Regions from separate parts of the Paenibacillus sp. VCA1 genome, predicted to be linked through region 2. Evidence: riboswitches for the same ligand, from Rfam matches in the RefSeq annotation. Region 2 holds a riboswitch; each other region holds the start of a gene.
What was found. Region 2 has a riboswitch for cyclic di-AMP ahead of RJP21_RS29290 (C40 family peptidase). Riboswitches for the same ligand answer to the same signal wherever they lie in the genome.
Positions count from the first base shown of each region.

Region 1: it holds a riboswitch for cyclic di-AMP, as region 2 does, so the genes downstream of both, RJP21_RS24295 (TrkH family potassium uptake protein) here and RJP21_RS29290 (C40 family peptidase) in region 2, are expected to answer to the same signal.
Region 3: it holds a riboswitch for cyclic di-AMP, as region 2 does, so the genes downstream of both, RJP21_RS21145 (hypothetical protein) here and RJP21_RS29290 (C40 family peptidase) in region 2, are expected to answer to the same signal.
Region 4: it holds a riboswitch for cyclic di-AMP, as region 2 does, so the genes downstream of both, RJP21_RS28895 (resuscitation-promoting factor) here and RJP21_RS29290 (C40 family peptidase) in region 2, are expected to answer to the same signal.

Region 1 is NZ_JAVLSX010000012.1:72,682-78,335, forward strand. It holds gene RJP21_RS24285 (cation:proton antiporter) at 1-801, opposite strand, end outside; gene RJP21_RS24290 (potassium channel family protein) at 818-1,486, opposite strand; gene RJP21_RS24295 (TrkH family potassium uptake protein) at 1,657-3,000, opposite strand; cyclic di-AMP (ydaO/yuaA leader) riboswitch at 3,063-3,204, opposite strand; gene RJP21_RS24300 (CPBP family intramembrane glutamic endopeptidase) at 3,466-5,157, shown strand; gene uvrC (excinuclease ABC subunit UvrC) at 5,262-5,654, opposite strand, start outside.
Region 2 is NZ_JAVLSX010000022.1:23,801-29,454, reverse strand. It holds gene RJP21_RS29300 (M1 family metallopeptidase) at 1-1,829, shown strand, start outside; gene RJP21_RS29295 (hypothetical protein) at 1,841-2,674, shown strand; cyclic di-AMP (ydaO/yuaA leader) riboswitch at 2,934-3,073, shown strand; gene RJP21_RS29290 (C40 family peptidase) at 3,079-3,543, shown strand; cyclic di-AMP (ydaO/yuaA leader) riboswitch at 3,961-4,100, shown strand; gene RJP21_RS29285 (C40 family peptidase) at 4,104-4,595, shown strand; gene RJP21_RS29280 (GNAT family N-acetyltransferase) at 4,804-5,274, shown strand; gene RJP21_RS29275 (c-type cytochrome) at 5,489-5,654, shown strand, end outside.
Region 3 is NZ_JAVLSX010000009.1:210,731-216,384, forward strand. It holds gene RJP21_RS21125 (MFS transporter) at 1-211, opposite strand, end outside; gene RJP21_RS21130 (helix-turn-helix transcriptional regulator) at 348-1,190, shown strand; tRNA gene RJP21_RS21135 (tRNA-Leu) at 1,323-1,405, shown strand; gene RJP21_RS21140 (hypothetical protein) at 1,530-1,982, opposite strand; cyclic di-AMP (ydaO/yuaA leader) riboswitch at 1,986-2,133, opposite strand; cyclic di-AMP (ydaO/yuaA leader) riboswitch at 2,576-2,785, shown strand; cyclic di-AMP (ydaO/yuaA leader) riboswitch at 2,889-3,061, shown strand; gene RJP21_RS21145 (hypothetical protein) at 3,246-3,638, shown strand; gene kdpF (K(+)-transporting ATPase subunit F) at 3,856-3,921, shown strand; gene kdpA (potassium-transporting ATPase subunit KdpA) at 3,985-5,654, shown strand, end outside.
Region 4 is NZ_JAVLSX010000021.1:10,982-16,635, forward strand. It holds gene RJP21_RS28885 (HD domain-containing protein) at 1-960, shown strand, start outside; gene RJP21_RS28890 (TatD family hydrolase) at 1,029-1,799, shown strand; cyclic di-AMP (ydaO/yuaA leader) riboswitch at 2,014-2,236, shown strand; gene RJP21_RS28895 (resuscitation-promoting factor) at 2,507-3,700, shown strand; gene rnmV (ribonuclease M5) at 3,856-4,404, shown strand; gene rsmA (16S rRNA (adenine(1518)-N(6)/adenine(1519)-N(6))-dimethyltransferase RsmA) at 4,406-5,293, shown strand; gene yabG (sporulation peptidase YabG) at 5,413-5,654, shown strand, end outside.

The DNA of each region.
Region 1 (5,654 bases), on a different contig from region 2:
CATCGCATCGGCGTTGCCCCAGATCAGTCCGGCGACGAACGTAGCCATAAATCCGCTGACATGGAGCATGTCCCCTATTAAATAGGAAGAAAGTGCAACGACGATCATCGCGATCGTCGTGTAATCCTTCAGCACGCCGAGGCGGAAATGCGCCACCAGATAGGTCAGGACGACCGAAACGACTGCTCCGACGGCGATGCCGCCGGCGGCCGTTTTGACGAAGTCCCAAGCCATGCCGCCGATGTGCAGCGATGTTCCGCCCGTCACCGCAGCCAGCAGCGCAAACGTAAGGATGGATCCGGTCGCGTCGTTAAAGGCCGATTCGCTTTCGACCGTCTCCCGTACCCGCTTTTTGATCTTCACCTGTTTAAAGACGGGGATGATGGAGGCCGGGTCGGTCGAAGCAATGACGGCGGCCGCGAGAAAAGAAAAAATCCAATCGAGCCCGAACAAAAAATGCACCGCCGCGCCCACGATGCCCGTCGTGATGATTACGCCCGGAACACTTAGCAGTGACAGGGTAATCCAGACCTTTTTCAGCCCGCCGAGACTCAGGTTCCGGCCGCCGTCAAACAAAATCAGAGCGGAGCCCGCCGTCAAAATGAGCTGATTGATGAGCGAGCTGCTTTCGGCGTTGATTAGATGCAGCCCTCTTCCAAGCACCATGCCGGCGACGATAAACACGGCGACGTCGGGCAAACGAAGCCAGGACGCCAGCCTTCCGGCCAGCATCCCGACGGTAATGATAAAGAGCAGCAGGATTAAAATATGATGAATGATTTCCGTCGTCTGGGTTTCCAATGTACCTACTCACATCCTAGTCTGCATTGACGGCTTCGCTTTCGAAGCGGTCGATGTTGTCGTTGGCGCCGATGATGACCATGATGTCGCCGGCCCGAAGCTGGTCCATCGCCGTCGGGGCCACGATCACCTTTCCTTGGCGATGAATCGCCACGATGCTGCAGCCGAATTTGGCCCGGGTGTTGATCTCGCTTAACGTTTTGCAGTCGAGCGTTTCAGGCACCTTCATTTCGACGATGCTGTATTCTTTGGAAATCTCGATGTAGTCGAGCAGGTTCGGCGTCACGAGCTGGTGGGCGACGCGGATGCCCATGTCTTTTTCCGGGAAAATAACCCGGTCGACGCCCAGTTTCTCCAGCGCGCGGCCGTGAAGGACCGAAATCGCTTTGGCCACGACGGTGCGCACGCCCAAATCCTTCAGCAAAATCGCAGCCAGAATGCTCATCTGGATATCGTCGCCGATGGCGACGATGCCGCAGTCGAAATTGCGGATGCCGAGCGACTTGAGCACCTCCTCGTCCGTGGCGTCCGCCACGACCGCATGCGTCAAATATTCGCTCATGTCGCTGACGACTTCTTCGTTTTTGTCGATTCCGAGCACCTCATACCCCAAATCGATAAGCTCCAGTGCTAGGCTTGAGCCGAAACGCCCCAGACCGATGACGACAAACTGCTGTGTTTTCATTCTCTCCTGATACTCCTTACTTAATCAATTTCTGTTTTCTTTTTACCTATATAGCATGAATTAAAGTTATTACTTGTCATTCCTTGATCCACAGGGAATATAATATCCGTTTCAAAGATGTGACTTTCTTTAATTCAATCTATATATTCAGCATTTTGCAAAATCCTTGCCTATCCGATAATAATTTTGCCTTCCGGATGGCGATACAGCTCCTTGCCCTTTTTAGGGCCGAGCGCATACGCCAGGGTGAGCGGACCGAGCCGTCCGGCAAACATCGTCAGGCAGATGAGGATTTTACCGACCAAAGTCAAATGCTGCGTGAGTCCAAGCGATAGCCCGACCGTTCCGAAGGCCGATGTGGTTTCGTACAAAATCGTCAAAAAGTTGCTGTCCTCCGTCGTTGAAAGCACCATGGACACCCCGACCACCAGGAAGAGGGCCATGAAGGTGATCGTCAACGCCTTAAAAATGCGGTCCTGGGCCAGACGGTACCGATAAAGCACGATATCGTCGCGCCCTCGGATCATGGCGATGACGGCGCCGACCAGAATGGTAAAGGTCGTCGTTTTGATCCCGCCCCCGGTGGAGCCCGGCGAAGCCCCGATAAACATCAGAATCACCATAAAAAATTGGGAGGCCTGCCGCATGCTCGCCAGATCAAGCGTGTTTGCCCCTGCCGTACGCGGCGTCACCGACTGAAAAAACGAAGCGAGAATTTTGCCGCCCCAGTTCAACGAGCCAAGCGTTTTCGGGTTCGAGAATTCGAAAATGAAAATGACGACCGCCCCGACGAGGATCAGCGCCCCGGTCATGGAAAGCACGATTTTGGTGTGAAGCGAAAGCTTCCGGTTTTTTCGGAAATCGACGACGTCGGACATGACGATGAAGCCGATCCCGCCGGAAACGATCAAAAACATCACGACGATGTTCACAAGCGGATCGTAGACATACCCGGTCAAGCTGTTGAAGTGCCCGAACAGGTCGAAACCGGCGTTGTTGAACATCGACACCCCGTGAAAAATGCCGAAGTAGATCGCCCGGCCGACCGGCATGTCGAAGGACCAGCGGATGGCGAACAACAAGGCCCCGCAGCCTTCGATCACGAGCGAGAAAATAAGCACCTTGCGGATCAGGCGCACGATGCCTTCCATCGTGTTCTGGTTCATCGCTTCCTGAAGGATCAGGCGGTCGCGCAGCGAAATTTTCCGCTTGAGCACGAGGGAAAACAAGGTCGCCATCGTCATGAAGCCGAGACCGCCCACCTGGATCAGGAGCATGATGACGACTTGTCCGAAGGTGCTGAAAAACGTTCCCGTATCCTTGACAACCAAACCGGTAACGCAAGTTGCCGACGTCGCCGTAAACAACGCATCGATGAATCGAAGCGGCTTGCCCGTTGTGTTCGAAATCGGCAAGGTGAGAAGGATGGCCCCGATGAAAATGATGCAGGCAAACCCCAGAACAAGAATTTGCGGGGGAGCCAGTCGAAACCACTTGATTTTAGCTGCCAACATAGTCACCTCATTAAAAAAGTCAAAAGAAAAAAAGCATCGGAAATCCAATGCCTTTCGGTTTGGTTCCTGCTGCATAACGCCTACGAGGTTAGCTGACGGATTCGGGCATGCACAGGTTGCCCTATTCGCTTTTGGAAAAAAGCGAAATTCACCCCAAAATAATGGTTCCCCCGTTTTCATATCGAAATTCGGCGTACGGATTATTCATTTGCTTCAAAGATTATAATCCTAAATGTTTTACATCACAAAGCCATAATTTGAATAAATACGTGGGAATACGGCCTGATTGCATCACAAATCTCATAAAAGTCTGCCTTTCTCTTGCGTTTACAAACCCTTTCCTTGATTTTCATTAATTTTTCATGACGGATGAGGCTTAAAACTGGCTTTTAGGGGACATCGTATGCTATGTTTACGTTTATACTAGGTATGTATCATCAGAATTTTAATCAAAGGGGGCATTTCATGAATCCCGTCGGACAACCGCTGCGTCTCAAAGTCAATTACAAATGGCTGGGCGTATCCGCGGTCATCGGACTCGTTTTATTCGTCTTGTTCCAGATTCTTCCCTCGACCGCCTCGGAAACGCTGGAGCAGCAAAATATGAAGGTCATCAGCAAGGATCAAGCCCACAACGCCGCCGAGGCCTTCATGCAAAATACGCTTCATTTGCAGGTGGACCAGAGCAAACCGGCAGTGATCACGTATCAGTCGAACTCCGATTTTTACGGCTACTTGTCGAGGGAAAAACTGCTCGGCGAATACAACAAAACCTTCGAAAAAAATTATCCGTACGACGTGTTCCGCGTTCGGTTGGCCGAGCTTACAAACGAAGGTTATGCCAACATCGACGTACATATGAATTCGGGCAAGGTCGTCGCCTTTTCCGTAACGCCGCGTTATTCCAATTATGCGGCCGTGATGGCCGATCCCAATGAAGCAAAACGCGAAACCAAGCTGAAAATTGTCGAGGGCGACCTGTCCTTGGCGAAAAAGGAAGAGCTTGCCCAGCCGTGGCTGCAGCAGATGGGCTACGATCCGGGAAAATTGGAGCTGTCGACCAAAGATAACGAAATCGGGCTCGTTTATACGGATCCTGACCGGGCCATCGGCCGTTCCAGCCTTCAAATCAAATTTACGTTCGAGGAAGGCGCGATCCGCTCCTTCGATCAAACCTTCAGCGTGCCAAAAACGCATGCGGACTACGTCAACAAGCAGACCTCCTTGGCGCGTTGGCTGACCATCCTGGGGTACGGACTGCTGACGTTCGTGCTTGGCGTGCTCGCCATCGTCTACAGCGCGCTGACCCGGCATCACACCTCCTTTAAACGGGGCATCTTTTTGAGCGTGTTTTATTTTGCCGTATCCACGTTCAGCACGTACAACATGCTGCCCGTATTTCAAGGGGAAGGGGTTTCGGGCCTCGGCCTTACTTTGATGCTCGCTTTTCAAACCTTTTTTAACCTGGTGATGGCCGCCCTGCTGTACTTCTCGCTTGTCGGCGGGGACGGTTTATGGCGCAAAGCCGGCTGGAACGCCTGGGCGAGAGCCAAAGAACCGGGGTACGGCCCATTCGTGCTGCACAGCATGTTTACCGGCTATTTGTGGGCGTTTATTTTGATGGGCGTGCAATCGGTCATTTACATCGTGCTCGACAAAACAATCCACAGCTGGTCCACGACCGATGCCACGCAGTCGCCGTACAACATGCTTTATCCGTGGCTTCTCCCGATCATGGCGTGGATGGCGGGCATTTCCGAGGAGGCGGTCTACCGGTTGTTCGGGATTCCGATGCTGAAAAAACTGCTGCGCAATACGTTCATCGCCTGCTTGATCCCGACGCTCATCTGGGCTTTTGGGCATACGCTGTACCCGATTTACCCGATTTCGACGCGGCCGATCGAGCTGACGGTGATCGGACTGTTGTTCAGCTTTATTTTCCTGAAGCACGGATACATTGCCGTCATGTTCAGCCACGTCGTTTTCGACAGCGTCCTGATGAGCTTCAGCCTGTTCGCCCTTGCAGACGTCCCGGACATTCTAGCGGGAATCGTAACGATTATCATGCCCGCGGTGGTCGCTTACATTGTTTATCTGTACAATTCAAGAAAAACAAAAGGTTCTTCGGCCCCATCGCCGCAACCCGGCTGGCAATAAACTCATGAGTTTTTAATCCCGTAAAGTGAGGCCTTGGCTTCGAAGCTCATCGAGTTACTTTGCGGGGATCCCCGAAATAAACGTCAAAAAAAAGGAGCCATTGATCATGGCTCCTCATCCTGAAGGGCTTCAAGGATTTGCCTTGCAAGCTTGTCTCCAATGGAAAGAGGCCGGAAATCTTCGATGCTGGCCTCTTTTATTTTTTTCAGCGATCCAAAATGCTTCAGCAGCAGCTTGCGCCGCTTCTCGCCGATGCCCGGAATCGAATCGAGCTTCGACGCGACCATCGATTTGCCCCGCTGCTCGCGGTGGAACGTAATCGCAAAGCGGTGAACCTCGTCCTGAATCCGCTGCAGCAAATAAAACTCCTGGCTGTCGCGCGGCAGGTCGACGGGCTCGGGCGGGTCGCCCACCATCAGCTGCGCCGTTCTGTGCTTCACGTCTTTGACCAGCCCGCATACCGGGATGAACAAACCCAGCTCGTTTTCCAGCACGTC
Region 2 (5,654 bases):
AGGAGAGCGTACAAAAGCCGACGGCCGAAATTCTCAGCAAGCGGGTGGTGGAATACCATATCGACACGACGCTCGATACCGAAAACCGCATCATCAAAGGAACCGAGACGCTGACCTGGACCCATCCCGGCAAAAAAACGGTGAACGAGCTGTACTTTCACCTGTATCCCAACGCCTTCTCTTCGATGGACTCCACGTTTATGAAAGAATCCGGAGGAAAGCTCCGGAATGATGCCATGCCTCCGGACGGCTTCGGATCGATGGAAATCACCGAGATGAAAACCGCCGAAGGCCTTTCCCTGATGCATCGCATGCAATATGTCCAGCCCGATGACGGCAACGTCAAGGACAAGACCCTCGTCAAGGTACGGCTTCCGAAGCCGGTCAAGGGCGGCGAAAGCATTACGCTCAGCATCCGCTTTGAGGTCAAGCTTCCGAAAATATTCGCCCGGATGGGCATCGCAGACGACGATTTTGTCATGGCCGGCCAATGGTTCCCGAAAATCAGCGTCTACGAGCCTGCCGGTACCAGAGGACGCCAAACGGAAGGATGGAACCTGCATCAGTATCACGGCAATTCCGAGTTCTACGCCGATTTCGGCATCTACAGCGTCCGCATTCACGTGCCGAGCGACTATATCGTTGCCGCCACCGGCTTCCCCGTACAGTCGGCCCAGGTTCGGGGCAAAGAGAAAATTTATCAGTTTTACGCCGACGACGTTCATGATTTTGCCTGGTCGGCATCGCCGAACTTTGTCGTCGCCGAAGAGCCGTTTTCTTCTCCCGAGGTTCCGGGCGTCCGGATCAAGCTTTATTTAGACCCGGCCCATAAAGACTTGAAGGAAAGATATTTCTTTGCCGCCAAGGCCGCGCTCAAATATTTCAGCAAATGGTACGGCCGCTATCCTTACTCTACCCTCTCCATTGTCGTGCCGCCGGAATCGGGTAACGGCGCGGGAGGTATGGAGTACCCGACGCTGATCACCGCCTTCGGGGCCAAGGACGATTCGCCGGGCTACGATTTGGAGCGAACCGTCATTCATGAGATCGGTCACCAGTATTTTTACGGCATGCTGGCGAGCAACGAGTTCGAGGAAGCCTGGCTGGACGAAGGTTTTACTTCCTATGCCGAAGATAAACTGATGGAGCAGGAATACGGCGTCATTCCGAATCTGCCTGTACAGGCATCCCTGATCGCCTCTCCGATGCCGCTGACGCAGGAAGCGTGGAAATACGGCTCGCAGGATCAATATGCCCTGAACGTTTATTATCGCGGCAAGCTTTTGCTTAAGGCGATGGAGCAGCAGGTCGGTACGCAGACGATGAGCAAAATTATGGGCACCTATGCTAAAAAGTACCGGTTCAAGCACCCGACAACCGCCGATTTTCAAAAGGTGGTCGAGCAGGTGACCAAGCGGTCCTGGCAAACCTTTTTCGACCAGTACGTGTACGGCAACCAGATGGCCGACTTCGCGGTCGACTCCATCTCCGTCCGCAAAAAGGACGCCGCTTCCGGCACGGTTTACGAATCGACCGTCAAGGTATCGAAAAAAGGCGGCGACTATGCCCAGGTCCCGGTTCAATTCGTCTTCACGGACGGGCATACGCTGAACAAGGTATGGAACGGTTCGGGAGAGAGCATCGAGTTCAAGCTGGAGTACAAAGCGCCCCTCGCCTGGGCCATGGTCGATCCGAATTATTCGGTCGTGATCGAAAACAGGCATATCAACAATTATTTGAAGGCGGATATGGACAGGAAGGTTCTGATCCGTTGGAACGTAAGCATCACCAAGCTGATTGAGACTCTGCTTGGAAGTCTGTCCTGGTGAGGTGAGAATCGGTGAAATCCCATATTGCACATGGCTGGAAAAGTCTTAAGAATCAATTTTATATCGTCATCATTCTCTTTTTATACCAGCTGATCTGGGGCTACTTCCTGTACAGGCTGGTCCATTCGGCCGTCACCCCGCTGCTGATGCGTTATCCCGACCCGCAGCCCAACGAGCTGAGCCAGCTGCTTTATTACATCGAGGGCAAGATGAGCCTTTCAACGAGCGGCACCGTGCATATGTACATGTGGATTTTGCTTGCGATGTTCGCATTGCGCATGCTGCTGACCCCTTTTATCCATGCGGGGATATTTTACGGGCTGCACCGCGAACGCGAAGGCGAAGTCGGGCTGTTTTTCTTTCAAGGCATGAAACGTCACGGCAAAACCGTCTTTTTGTTCCATTTGATCGAGTGGCTCCTGATCGCGGCCCCGGCCTACTGGGTGTTACCCAAAGCATATGCCGGGCTTCTGGCAGGCATGCAGCTGCAAACGTCCGGCCTGTCTCTCCTTCCTTGGATTCTCGGATGGCTTCTGTACGGATATATCGTGCATCAATTCATCCTCTTCATGCAGTTCGGCAAGACCGGAGGCGCCGGCTTCCTGCTGCCCCTGTGGCATTGCCTGCGCGGGTCGCTGCCGCTTATCGGCGTTTCGCTTGTCCTCGGCTCGACCAGCCTGCTTCTGTTCAGCCTCAGCACGGGAGTTTCCCTGATCTGGGCCGGCATCATCGCACTGATCCTTCAGCAGGGTTACCATCTGGTCAGCTGCATCATGAGATTATGGAGCATTTCGGCCAAGTTTGACCTGTGGTACGCCCAGGCGCATCGGAACGCCGAAAAATAATTTACGAAAGTTAAATTTTTGTCATCACTTCAACCCTCTGATATAAGAAAAACCCCACCCTTTTAAATCAAAAAGGGCGGGGTTTTGTCGTTTTTAGGTATTAGAACGATTTGCCAAAGACGCAATCGTCTGTTAAAATAATCCGAGTAAGAAGTTAGTAACAACTTTGTCATTTTTACTGTAACTATTTAATTTGTGCTGTAACGATAATTTTTAATGTCAGATACCGTTCGATGATAGACATCAGTCACTTTCGGGTGCCCGATCAAGGCCGAATTCCTTGGCACCGGGAAGCGGGGGAACCACTTTGGGTGAATTGATCTCGCAGTAAAGGGATCATAGGGGACGACCTTCAACCGAATCCTTAAGCTAACCTCGTAGGCAACATGGAAGGGGATTATGTTTTGAAAAAGAAGTTGACAGCTGCTGTGCTTGGTTTGACGCTGATGTTCTCCATGGGAACCAGCGTATTCGCGCAATCTTCTCTGAATCATGTCGTGAACAGCACGATCGGCGTTTCCTACAAAACCGGCGGAACGACGACCAAAGGATTTGATTGCTCCGGTTTCACGCGTTACGTATACCAGAAATTAGGTATTTCTATCCCACGCCAATCCAGTGCCCAATTTAAAATCGGCACCGCCGTCTCCAAAAGCAATTTGCGTGCCGGAGATCTGGTATTCTTCAATACGACCGGCGCGGGCGTTTCCCATGTCGGGGTTTACATCGGAAACGGAAGCTTTGCGCATTCCTCTTCTTCGAAGGGCGTTACCATCAGCAAGCTCAGCAACAGCTATTTCGCCAACCGCTACATTGGCGCCAAACGTGTCATGAGTACCGCTAAATACAAAGCGGCCGTCTACAACTAAGAAACTTACCCATAAACATACGAAAAGCTTACGGTGCCCGCGCGGAGATTTTTGCCGAAATCCCTCGCGGGTTTCTTGTTACTAATTAGACGTTCCAAACCGTTAAAAGGTAACAACTTTCAAAAAAAAAATTTTATTCGATTTTTCTTCATTCTATTTCTCCGTCCGTTTACTATGAATATAAACCTCTTGTCCAACAAATAAACCTTTTTTCCTATAAAATGCTCTATAATGCCCCTAGATCGGCAATCATTTTGCAAAAATCCCGAAATGCTGTTGAATTTTTCGTATATTCACGATAGAAACAATTGCCAAAACGTCATTCCTTTGTTACAATAGGTCCAGTGTTAGTAACAACTTTGTAATCTTTGCTGTATGACAGCATTTTGAAGATGTTTTTCCGATGGATATAGTGTAAAAAGTCAGATGCCGAATTTCCTCACACTAGGAAAGCGGGGGAACCATTTACGGGTGAATTGATCTTGCAACAGAGGGATCATAGGGGACCTTCTACCGAATCCTTAAGCTAACCTCGCAGGCACTCGGAAGGAGTATTGGGTTTGAAAAAGAAGCTAGCAGCAGCAGTCATGAGTTTTGCCATCGTATTTACCGTCGGCGCCGGAAGCGCTTTCGCGGATTCTAAAATGGACAAAGTCATCGACGATGTTCTCGGTACGAAATACAGATCCGGAGGTACGACGACAAGCGGTTTCGACTGCTCCGGATTTACGATGTACGTATTCAAGCATCTCGGCATTAACTTGCCCCATCAATCCGGATCGCAGTTCAGCATGGGCACTTCCGTATCCCGCAGCGACTTGAGAGCAGGAGACCTCGTATTCTTCAATACATCCGGCTCCGGTGTATCTCATGTCGGCATTTACGTCGGAGACGGCAAATTCGCACATGCTTCGACTTCCCGCGGCGTTGTCGTCAGTTCGCTTAGCGAAAGCTATTACGTCAACCGCTACGTTGGCGCGAAACGTGTCATGAGCTCGGATACATACCAGGCATCCGCCGTTGATTCCGAAGATAACGATGACGTTCAATAACATTCCGCAGCACTGGAACGGTATGTACGACCAGCCCGTACTTTGAGATTTTTGCCGAAATCTCAGTACGGGATTTTTTTGCGCCTGCCGTGACATCCGTCAGGAATAGATTTTCTTGAATAGTCAAATGCTACATAGTAGCGGACGTCTCTTAAGAAAGGAGGCTTTCTGGGTGAACGTTTCGAAGGAGGCATTTACCGTAGCTCCAATGACGCGTGAGCAGGCCGAAGCCTGCTGCGGCTGGACGTATGAACCGCCTTACGACCGGATCTATGCCTGGCTGCCTTGGGAGCAAATGGAAGCGCTTGGCATCGAGCTCGGCGATCCCGATTTGCGGAGGCAGCAATATGTGTCGGTTCTGGACGGGCAGGGCAGCCTGTGCGGCTTCGCGCAGCTTTTTCCGATGGTCAACGTCGTTCGCCTCGGCATCGGCATGCGGCCCGATTTATGCGGCCAAGGGCTGGGGACAAGCTTTATCCAGGCCGTTGTAGAAGCCGCCAAAGCCCGCTTTCCCGGCCAGGAAATCGATTTGGAGGTACAGGACTGGAACTTGCGGGCGATTCGGGCTTACCTGAAAGCAGGCTTCGAAATTACGGACATCTATGAAAAACCGGCGCCGGAGGGGACCGAACGTTTTTACTGCATGGTTTACGAGGGCACGAAGACGCCGACGGCCTGATTTAGCGTCAGTTTTTTGCGGACCATCGAACGGACGGCTCCGCAAAAATTCATTTCATCCGTCCGTTTGAAAAATGGTACGAATTTGTGTATTTTTAGTGGATTTGTGCTTGCTTTTGTTTGCTTTTTTGTCACAAAGTATTTGATGTACCGGCCTGTTCCGTTATAATGAAGAAATGAGAAGACTGCAGTTTACATAGAAAGGACGAAAACGGATGCAAAAATGGATCATGAGCGGTTTGATAACGATCGCATGCGTATTTGCCGTTGTGCTCATGTTTACGCTGCCAGGTAAAGAGCAGGTAGCCGAAGAAGAAAAACCAACCATGCCTGAAGTGACCATGGACGCTGCAGCGGCTGAAGCAACCATTAAAGCCCAAG
Region 3 (5,654 bases), on a different contig from region 2:
GAAAACCGGCAAACACGATCGTATACGCATTGACGACCCATTGAAGGCCGGAAATCCCTCCGCCGAGGTCGGCGCGGATCGCAGGCGGCGCGACGTTGACTACCGTCGTGTCCAGCAGCACCATAAAGTATCCGAGCGACAATCCGGCGATCAGCAGCGCTTTCGCCAGCCTCCTGCGGCTGCCGGTCTTGATTTGCATTGCTTTTTCCAAAGGCGATCCCTCCAGTAAGGCAAAATCGGCATCATCGCCGTTACCGGGAAAGTGTATAATGGTTCATATCATGGGACTAGATGAGGGTTTATCCTAGGAGAAATGATCCTAGGTAAGCCGGGACGGGGGAAGAAACGTGAGGGAACAAGAGGATCGTGAACGCCATCGGGAGCTTGCCCAGTTTTTGCGGACGCGGCGCGCCCGCATGACGCCGGAGCGGGCCGGTTTGCCCGCGGAAGGGAGGAGGCGGACTCCGGGACTCCGGCGCAGCGAGGTGGCGCTTCTTGCAGGCATCAGCGTCGACTGGTATACGTGGCTGGAGCAGGGCCGAAACATCCAGGTGTCTTCCCAGGTGCTGGAGAGCATCGCGCACGCCCTGCAGCTGGATGCCGACGAAAAAAAACATCTGTTTCTCCTTGCCTTGCAGCAGTACCCTGCTGCATCAACGCAGGCTGCCCCGGAAATTTCGCCGGCGCTTCAGCGGTTTCTTGATCTGCAGGGAACAAGCCCGGCTTACGTGACCGACCAGCGTCTGAATATCGTGGCATGGAACCGGATCGCCAGTATGCTGTACGGCGGGTATGAAACGATGTCAGCGCGCGAACGCAACTCCGTCTGGCGTACGTTTACTTCCCCGGATGTCCGGGAACTGCTTCGCGAACATTGGGAATCGCATGCCCGGCACCGGCTGGCGCAGTTTCGGGCAAGCTACGCCAAATACGCCGGCGATCCATGGTGGACGGACATGATCGGGGAATTAAGCCGCACAAGCGAAGAATTCAGGGCGTGGTGGCCGCGGCATGACGTATTAAACGGTCCCGAAGGGGAAAAAATCAATTATCATCGGGCTGTTGGCAAGCTCACATTCGAGCAGGTCTCGTTTATCATGTCCGATGAACCGAATCTGACCGTTACGCTCAACGTTCCAGCGGCGGACGGCGATACCGTCGCCAAGTTAAGCAAGCTTTTAAAGGAATAAGCGGGCTGGTTTTACACCCCCTTTTGCCGCAAGAAGAACTTTTGCCCGGGATCTGACCCGTAAAAAGGAATAAACTATTTACATTTCTTAATTATCGGTGTATAATAACAGAGTTGCTGAAAAAGTTGATGCGCGGTAGTGGTGGAATGGCAGACACGCTATCTTGAGGGGGTAGTGGGCGTACGCCCGTGGAGGTTCGAGTCCTCTCTACCGCATTTATAATCAGAACGACGAGAAAATCCCTGTTTTGCAGGGATTTTTTGTTTTGTTTCGGTTTTTTTACGTCGTCACGATGCGTTCAGGATTTTGCAAAAACTGTAGTTTTTTGCGGGCTCCGCTTCAAAATAATGAGACATAGGCTTCGGCCATGTTCATTAAAATGCTGCGCTCCACCTGTTCGCCCGCAGCTCCCAGACCTCGGCCGCTCGTGCCCGAAAGTCCTTGAAGGGCGTCGCACAACAGATGGAGCCTTGCCAGATGGAATGGGCGCAGATTTGAAATCAAGCCGGTTTCGATGCTCGAAACGCTTTTGAAATTCCTATGCAACACCTGTTCGAACCATGAAGCCCACGCGGTCCAATCTACCGGCCGGTTCCTTTCGTTGAAGTACATTTCCCCCCAGCCGCAGCCTCCGCTTGTCACAATCCGCATCAATACCCTGTAATGATCACCGAAACCGCAAAAGGTACCCGCGTTCTCTTTTGTTAGATGAATTACGAACAACTCAATGGCATGCAGGCGAATCGTCCCCTGGGCAGCCAGTGGCTCCGTGTCGGATTCGGTATGAAGCATAGATTTCTCTCCTTTTGTCGCTTACGGAGTTAGCTGCCGGATTCGGGCCAGGAGAAGCCCTACGCAGGTTGCCCTGCGATTCACCCCGCGGCCTTGGCGGCCGGATGGTTCCCCCGTTTCCCGGGTAGCGGGAATTCAGCGCGTGATTGTTTAAAGGTACTAGGATTTCAGATTTTTACCTCCTTGGATTTTTGCAAACTCCTCAAGTAATTGGCATTTATAATAACGGACGGCAGAGCGTTTGTAAAATGAAATGTAAATCGTGAAAGGCCGGGCTTTGCCGAAATCGGACCGTGTCGATGGCAATCTGGCGATGACGGCTGTTTTTCTCCCGTTTTCTCATTTTGCCACGGTTCTTCGTCTGTTTGCGAAAATAGCTTGCGTACATAATAAGCCGGAAAAGGCAGGCCGCTTCATCAAACGTCAAAAACAAGAAAATAGAGAGCATGCGAGAGTTTAACGGAGATAAATGCTTTTGTAAGCGATAACCTGCTCATTAAGGCCGCCATTTTACGTGAATAGCGATTTCGCGCTGCCTTTACATGCCGATACGCGCAGGTGTATGATTCAAATCGTAATTCAACATGTTTCCATTTTTTGAATCGCTGAGTTTCCGTTCGTTTAGGAACGGGAATCGGGGGAACCAATCGCGCGCTCCCGTCGTCCGGTGTGAGAGTCGGACGGCAGGCAGGCCGCAGGGGTGAATCCCGTGACCGGATGCCATGGATCCGCCATCACGGGTAGAGCGACTCTCACCGCTCGAATCCGTCAGCTAACCTCGTAAGCGTCGTTTGGGAGAGGAATGATGAAACTTGTGATCGATGCAGATCGACCGCAGGGGACCTAATGACCTCTGTGGTTTTTTGTTGCCAAAATACGAAAAATAAGCAGCTTATAAAAAATGAAACGTCTTTAACGCTGAATTCCGGCTTCGGCCGGAAGCGGGGGAACCAACGCGCCGTATGCATCCAATTTGCCGATGGCGCCGGGGTGAATCCCTATGTCCGAAACGGACGAGGGAAGGGCGACTCTCACGCCCTAATCCGTCAGCTAACCTCGTAAGCGTATAGGGAGAGGCCCCATTTGTCGTGAGCATATATTCATGGCTTTCTTTGGTCATGGATTTTTGAAGCCGCGGGAAAGATCCTCTTTCCTGCGGCTTTTTCCATTCTATCGGAACGTAAAAACCGCTGAATCGCCGTTTCTGTTATTGCAAGAAGTATTCATTCGAATCCGATTCTTCGAAAAAAGGAGGCGAAAGCCGTGGAAGAAGAGCTCATCGTTGTGACGGCTCCGAACGAAGCAGGGCGCAATTTTATCAAGCTTCTGATGTATCTCAAGCGGCCTTTCGCCGCGCTGACGAACAATGCGAAAGAAGAACGGGAGCTGAGGAAGCTGGGAGTGCCCAAAATCATCCGCCTTCACACCAACAACACGGATGAGTGGGTTGTTCCCGAAGGGCGGATCGGCCGGATTTTCATATTCGAGAACAGCTTGAATCTAACGTGCCGATACCTGCAAATTTGCCGTCCCTGGACGCCGTGTTCCATCTACGTGATCACCCAGGCCCATCATTCGCCGGGCATTTACCGGGGGCTTGGGGCGGACCATGTCATTCATACGCTAAACGGCGAGGTCGGCTTTTTGCTGAAGTAACGGTTAGGATGATTGAAACATGATGCGGAAGGCTGAAGCAAGAAATGTCCGGAGCTTGCAAAAGGCAGGCAGCCGGGCAGAAAAAGGAGAGAGTTTGATCCATGATGGACCTTTTCATGATATTGACGCTGGCGGGCGTGTTCGGAATATTTTTGCTGTTTCTGATGTGGTGCGGCCATATCGTGGACGGGGGAGGAGACGGCAAATGATTGTGGTAATGGTGCTGACGGCGTTTGTGTTCATCTACCTGGTGTATGCCCTGATCCATCCGGAACGGTTTTAAAAAAAGGCTGTGCGGGTAAGGCGAAGCCGCCTTCATCCCGCGTTTGAAGAGGAGGAAGCGAATTTGGATATGTTGCAGATTGGCATCGTGATCGTGGTGCTGCTGCTATTGGTTAAACCGGTCGGCAGTTACATCTACCACGTTTTTTCTAATGAACCGAATCGGACGGACCGGATGTTCGGTCCCGTGGAAAAGCTTTTTTACGCCATCATCGGCCTTCGGAAGCGCTCGGGAATGAGCTGGAAAACATACGCCCTGAGCATGATCGCAACTAACATCGTGTTGGTGGCCGTAAGTTACGCGGTGCTGAGACTGATGGGCGGGCTGCCGGTCAACCCGAACGGGACGGGAAACATGGACGCCAGCTTGTCCTTCAATACCGTCATCAGTTTCATGACCAATACGAACCTGCAGCATTACAGCGGCGAAAGCGGCATGTCGTATTTGGGGCAGATGATCGTTATCACGATGATGATGTTTACTTCGGCCGCATCCGGCTTGGCCGTGGCGATCGCTTTTATTCGGGGCATCACGCGCCGCGAAGGCGGGCTGGGCAACTTTTTCGAGGATTTCATCAAGGCGCATGTCCGGGTGTTCCTGCCGCTGGCCTTGATCGTCACCCTGGTGCTTGTGGGGTTGAAGGTGCCCCAAACGCTTGATCCGACAGTGACCGTCCATACTTTAAGCGGAGCGGTGCAGCATATTGCGATGGGGCCGGTGGCCTCCTTGGAGTCGATCAAACATCTGGGGACGAACGGGGGCGGTTTTTTCGGAGCGAACTCGTCGCATCCGTTTGAAAATCCGAGTCCGCTCACGAATGTCATTGAAATTTTGAGCATGTGGACGATTTCGGCCGCATTGCCGTACACGTTCGGGCGTTTCGCCAACAACCGCAAGCAGGGCTGGATCATCTTTTCGGCCATGATGGTGCTGTTCCTGGCGTTCCTGTCCCTGACGTACGTATCGGAAAAAAGCGGCAACCCGCTGATCAATCAGTTGGGTATCGATGCCTCGCAGGGCAGCATGGAAGGAAAAGAGGTTCGTTTCGGCGTGGCGCAATCCGCCTTGTTCACGGCCGTGACGACCGCGGCGACCACCGGTTCGGTCAACAACATGCATGATACGCTGACCCCGCTCGGCGGACTGGCTCCGCTGGCGGAGATGATGCTGAACGTCGTCTTCGGCGGCAAAGGCGTCGGTCTTGTCAACATGCTGATGTACGCGATATTGGGCGTTTTCATTTGCGGCCTGATGGTCGGGCGGACGCCGGAGTTTCTTGGGAAAAAAATCGAAAGCCGGGAAATGAAGCTGATCGCCGTCGCGATCCTGGCGCATCCGCTGATCATTCTGGCGCCGACGGCGATTTCGTTTATGACGCATCTCGGCACGGACGCCTTGTCCAATCCGCTGTATCACGGGCTCAGCCAATCGCTGTACGAATATACGTCATCCGCGGCGAACAACGGCTCCGGCTTTGAAGGGCTGGGGGATAACACGGTGTTCTGGAACGTCAGCACGGGGCTCGTCATGCTTCTGGGACGGTATGTATCCATCATCGCGCTGCTGGCGGTGGCGGGCTCGCTGTCCGGCAAGAAGCTCGTTCCCGAATCGATCGGCACCTTCCGGACGGACACGAAGCTGTTTGCCGGCATTTTGGTCGGAACGGTGCTCCTGATCGGGGCGCTGACTTTCCTGCCTGTGCTGGTGCTGGGGCCGATCGCGGAGTTTTTGAC
Region 4 (5,654 bases), on a different contig from region 2:
TCGATCGAAGAGGCTTTCGAAATGGACCATGAGGATTGGACCCGACGGATCATCCTCGGGGACACCGAAGTAAACGCGATATTAGCGGAGGTGGCCGATGATTTCCCTGCCAAAGTCGCCTCGGTAATCGCCAAGGATTACGTTCATCCGATCGTGGTTAATCTGGTATCCAGCCCGCTCGATGCCGACCGGATGGACTATTTGCTCCGGGATGCCTATTACACGGGCGTCAATTACGGAACGATCGATATCGACCGGATTCTCCGGATGCTACGTCCCTATCAGGGAAGAATCGTCGTTAAGGAATCGGGAATGCATGCGGTGGAAGACTACCTGATGTCCCGGTATCAAATGTACTGGCAGGTTTATTTTCATCCGGTGACGCGCAGCTCTGAAATTATTTTGCGGCAAATCTTCCGCCGCGCCAAGGAGTTGTACCGAGATCACTATGCCTTTGGATTCCTGATTGATCCGCTTCCGGGGCTTTTCGAAGACAAGCTTTCCGTTCAGGATTATCTGAAACTTGACGAAGCGTTGATCCAAACCGTGTTTTCGCAGTGGACGAACGAAAAGGATGCCGTGCTGAGCGAGCTTTGCAGCCGTTTTATGCATCGCAGATTGTATAAATATGTGGAAGTGGAGTCGGTCGACCTGGAGATGATCGATCAGATCCGCCGTGATTTTAAGCGGGTAGGACTCAACCCTGAATATGATCTCGAGGTTGATTTTCCGACCGATCTTCCGTACGATGTATTTCGGCCCGGCGACGAATCGAGCCAGAAGCAGATTCTGCTGCTTGATAGAGAGGACCGCCTGCGGGAAATATCGGAGGTGTCGGATATTGTCCGCTCCATCAGCGGGATTCACCGCGGGAAATACCATCTGTATTATCCCGGGTCGAAAATGAAAGACGTCATTTCTTCCCTTTCCGACCCGGTTTCCCAAATTTTCAAGCGATAACGACAGCGATTGCTTTGAAGGATGACCCATATTAATCTATGCTTTCTGACACGAAGGGAGTTCCAGATATGAATTTATTCGACACGCATACGCATTTGGATGCGCCGCAGTTCGACGAAGACCGGGAGGAGACTATAGTTCGCGCTTATGAGGCGGGCGTTACCCGGATGATTAACGTCGGGTTTAACCGTGAAACGATCCCCTCCACGATGAAGCTTGCGGAAACGCATGATTTTATATATGCCGCCGTCGGTTGGCATCCCCAGGATGCCATCACGATGAAAGAAGGCGACCTCGAGTGGATTGCATCTTTATGCAGTCACGAGAAAGTGGTGGCCATCGGCGAAATCGGGCTTGATTATTACTGGGACACTTCGCCGAAGGACGTTCAGCATCGCGTGCTGCGCCAGCAAATCGGTTTGGCCCGGGAATTGAACATGCCGATCGTGATCCATAACCGGGACGCGCACGAGGATATCGTAAAAATTTTGCGCGAAGAGAAGGCAAGCGAAGTCGGGGGCGTCATGCACTCCTATTCCGGCAGCTGGGAGACGGCCAAACTATGCCTGAACATGGGATTCCATCTGTCCTTCGGGGGACCCATCACGTTCAAAAATGCCAGACAGCCCAAGGAAGTGCTTGCGCAGGTTCCGATGGACCGGCTGCTGATCGAAACCGACTCTCCTTACCTGACGCCACACCCTTACCGAGGAAAACGAAACGAATCTGCCCACGTTCGTCTGGTGGCCGAGGCTGCTGCCCAAATTAAGGGGGTCGAAGTGGAGGAAATTGCCCGAATTACGACCAAAAATGGGCTGGAACGATTTGGGATTAAATGAAAACGGGAGAAAAACAGCTGAAAAAACGAGCATAAGCGAAGCATTAAAGTTTTTTAACCAAAAAAACGAAGAATATTACAATTTTTTAACCATATATTCAAATAAACGTTGTTGATTCCCGCTTTACAACATGCATCAAAACAGGATATCATCTTGTCAGTGAACTTGAGCTGCTGTAAGCCATTTCCTTTTTCGGTTATGCGGCGGCTTCCGTGAATCAATCACGCTGAATCTTTCGTTTTGCGAAAGAGCGGGGGAACCGATACATGGAGAGCGTTGCGGTCGCAGCCGCATCGATCTCAGGATGTATTTGATTTCTTTACAGGGTCTCAGGGGTGAATTCGGCGCAGTCCGCCATGAGCGGGCAAGCGTTGATCGGGCGGCTCTCTTTCGCCCAAACCCGACAGCTAACTCCGTAAGCGTCATAAAGAGAGGGTTTCGTGCATTTACTTTTCCGTCATTCAGACATCCAGGGAAGCCACGAAAGAGTCCTCATAAGCTCTTGGCAGGCTTCCTTTGTTTTTGAATAATGGAGAAGGCGTCGTCATACTGTTGTATAACAGGAGGCGACAAATCATGAAAAATCGATCGGTTCATGGTGCAAGAGCGCATGCTCCTTGTGCGGTCTTGTAAAAAATCAAGTATAGCCCGCGTCAAATCATTCATGCGTAACTCTAATGGCGAGGCTATGAAGGAGGATCGAGAAAATGGGCGTTTTAGGGCAAGAAGAGACCCATGATTCAAAAATCTCCAGCATGTCTTACGCATTGCGATGGAAGCATGAGAATTTGCGCCAAATCTCTACTGCAGCTATCGTTACAATCGCACTTACCATCATGATTTTGCTGCTGGTCAACTCATCCACGCGCAAACAGGTATACCTGGTGGTAGACGGTCAAGTCAAGAAGATTGAGACTAACAAGTCCGTTTTACAAGAAATGCTGGATGAGCAGGCAATCAGCCTTAAACCGGAGGATCAGGTTTCCATACCGCTGAGCAGTTCGCTTCAGGATGGAGACAAAGTGGTGATCGACCGCGCCGCTCCCGTGCAGGTGACGGTGGATGGGGCAACGAAAAAGTTGTACACCACAAAAGACACGGTTGGCGACGTGCTGAAGGAGTTCGGCGTATCGCTCAAAGAGGACGATAAAGTCACTCCGGCTCTGACCGAGCAGGTGACGGAACAGACCGATATTCGTATCGTGCGCGTCAACAAGCAAGTCGTGGATCGCCATGAAAACTTGCCTTTCCGCGTCATCAAAACGGCCGATCCCAGCCTGACCGTAGGCGATAACCGCGTCATTCAGCAGGGAAAGCCGGGCGTGATGGTGCAGCATATCGAAAAGGTCTACCATGACGGCCAAATGGTGTCCATGCGCATGATCGGCAAAGAAGTGCAGACGAAAACGTTGGATAAAGTCATCGCCGTAGGAACGAAGAAAAAACCGGCTCCGCCAGCCGTTCAGACAGCGGCCGCCAAGTCTTCATCTACCGTCAAGTCTTCATCTACCGTCAAAGCTTCGTCAGCCGCCAAAACGAAAAAAACAGTCAGCAGCAATAACCGCATAAGCAAAGCCGGTGTTGATTTCTCATATAAAAAATTAATTCATGTTTCCATGACGGCATATTCCGCAGGCGAGCCGGGAATCGGCACGCGTACCGCGACGGGAACGCGCGTGGCGGAAGGGCGCACCATTGCCGTGGATCCTAGCGTGATTCCGCTCGGATGGTGGGTATACATCGAGGGGATCGGCTTCCGCCGTGCCGAAGACACGGGCGGGGCCATCAAAGGCAACAAGATCGACATTTATTACGACTCCGTGAAGCGGGCCAACAATTTCGGCCGGAAATCCGGGCTCAAAGTGTACGTGATCGGTCCGGTGAAGCCGCAAGTGAATTAATTTCGTTTTACAATGTCATTCTAATGTTATAGTATTATGATCATGAAAATGTCATGCTAAAGAAGAGGAGCATTCCTCTTCTTTTTGTTGTTTGGATGTCCGAAAAACGCCTGACGCATGAACGGACGAGCTTTTGGGAAAGGAAGAAGCAGGCCATGATCAAAGAAGTCATAGTCGTGGAAGGCCGGGACGATACCGTAGCCGTAAAGCGGGCGGTGGAGGCTGACACCATCGAAACCGGAGGGTCGGCGATCAACAGCCGCATACTGAAGCGGATCGCTTTGGCTCAGGAACGCAGGGGAGTCATCGTCTTGACCGACCCGGACCACGCCGGGGAACGGATTCGGAAAATTATCGCCAATAAGGTGCCCGGCTGCAAGCATGCCTTCATTCCGGAGGAGGACGCTACGCGGAAAGGGGACATCGGCGTGGAGAACGCTTCGCCCGAAGCGATCCGCAAGGCGCTGTCGCGCGTGCATACGTCTTACGAAGGGGCCGAAAGCCTGATCGGCATGGAGGACCTTATGGAGGCAGGCTTGTTGGTGCACCCGGATGCGGCCCACAGACGCATGGTAATGGGGAACCTGCTTGGCATCGGATATTGCAACGGCAAACAGTTCCATAAGCGGCTGGCCGTATTTCAAATCACGCGCGAGGAATTTGCCGATGCGTTAGCCCAATTGGAACAGGAAGGGGAAAGTTGACATGCATCGAATGGACGACATTGCTTCGCCAAGGCGAACGAAAGAAATTATTCAGCGTCACGGGTTTTCGTTCAAAAAAAGCCTGGGGCAAAATTTTCTGATTGATCAAAACATTTTGGGCAAAATCGTGGAGGCGGCGGGGCTTGATTCCACGAAAGGGGCTTTGGAAATCGGCCCGGGCATCGGGGCCCTAACCGAGAAGCTGGCCCAAGAGGCCGGGGCGGTTACCGCGGTCGAAATCGACCAAAGGCTCATTCCGATTCTTCAGGAGGTATTGGAGCCGTATCCGCATGTGCGCATTCATCATGGCGACGTCCTGAAGACGGATCTTGATGCGCTTTTTGCGGAGGATTTTGCGAATGTGTCCAAGGTGAGCGTCGTTGCAAACTTGCCTTATTACGTCACGACGCCGATTTTAATGAAGCTGCTGGAAGAGAAGCTGCCGCTGGAAAATATCGTGGTCATGATCCAGAAGGAGGTCGCCGAACGGATGGCGGCTTCGCCGGGCACGAAGGACTACGGAAGCCTCAGCATCGCCGTACAGTATTACAGCGAGCCGGAATTGGTATGCATCGTGCCGAAGACGGTGTTTATCCCGCAGCCGAACGTGGAGTCTGCCGTCATCCGTCTCAAAGTGCGTGAGCAGCCCCCGGTTGAGGTGGACGACGAGAAGTTCTTTTTCCAGGTCGTGCATGCTTCGTTTGCCCAACGCCGGAAAACGATCGCCAACAATCTCAAAACGCGATTTTTTCCCAAAGAGGGCCGTGAGCAGCTGGAGAGTTTGCTTCATGCTGCAGGCATTGAGCCGTCGCGACGCGGTGAAACCCTCAGCCTGCAGGAATTTGCCACGCTCAGCAATGTGCTGTTGAAAGGCGGCGTAACAAGCTAAAAGCCTCATTCGCAACCATTGTCATGCCGGGGGGAAGGACTGGTTCCAAGCTTATTTTGGCAAAAGAGAAGAACCAATAAGGGGATTCGCCCATACCATGGGGTAGGGGTGATGTTGTGATGAATATAGGAGACCTGGTCGTCCGCAAATCTTATGGCGGTGATATCGCTTTTCGTGTGGAAGATCTGCGGAGCAATCTGGCTGTGATCAAGGGGACCGAGTTTCGGCTGTTGGCTGATTCGCCCCTGGATGACCTTGTGAGGGTACCATATGCGCCGGTTACTGAGAAAACCCAAAAGGCCCATATTCGGGCAAACGAGTCGCTAAGCAGGCTGAAACGCCATCGGGAGGAGCTTACCGA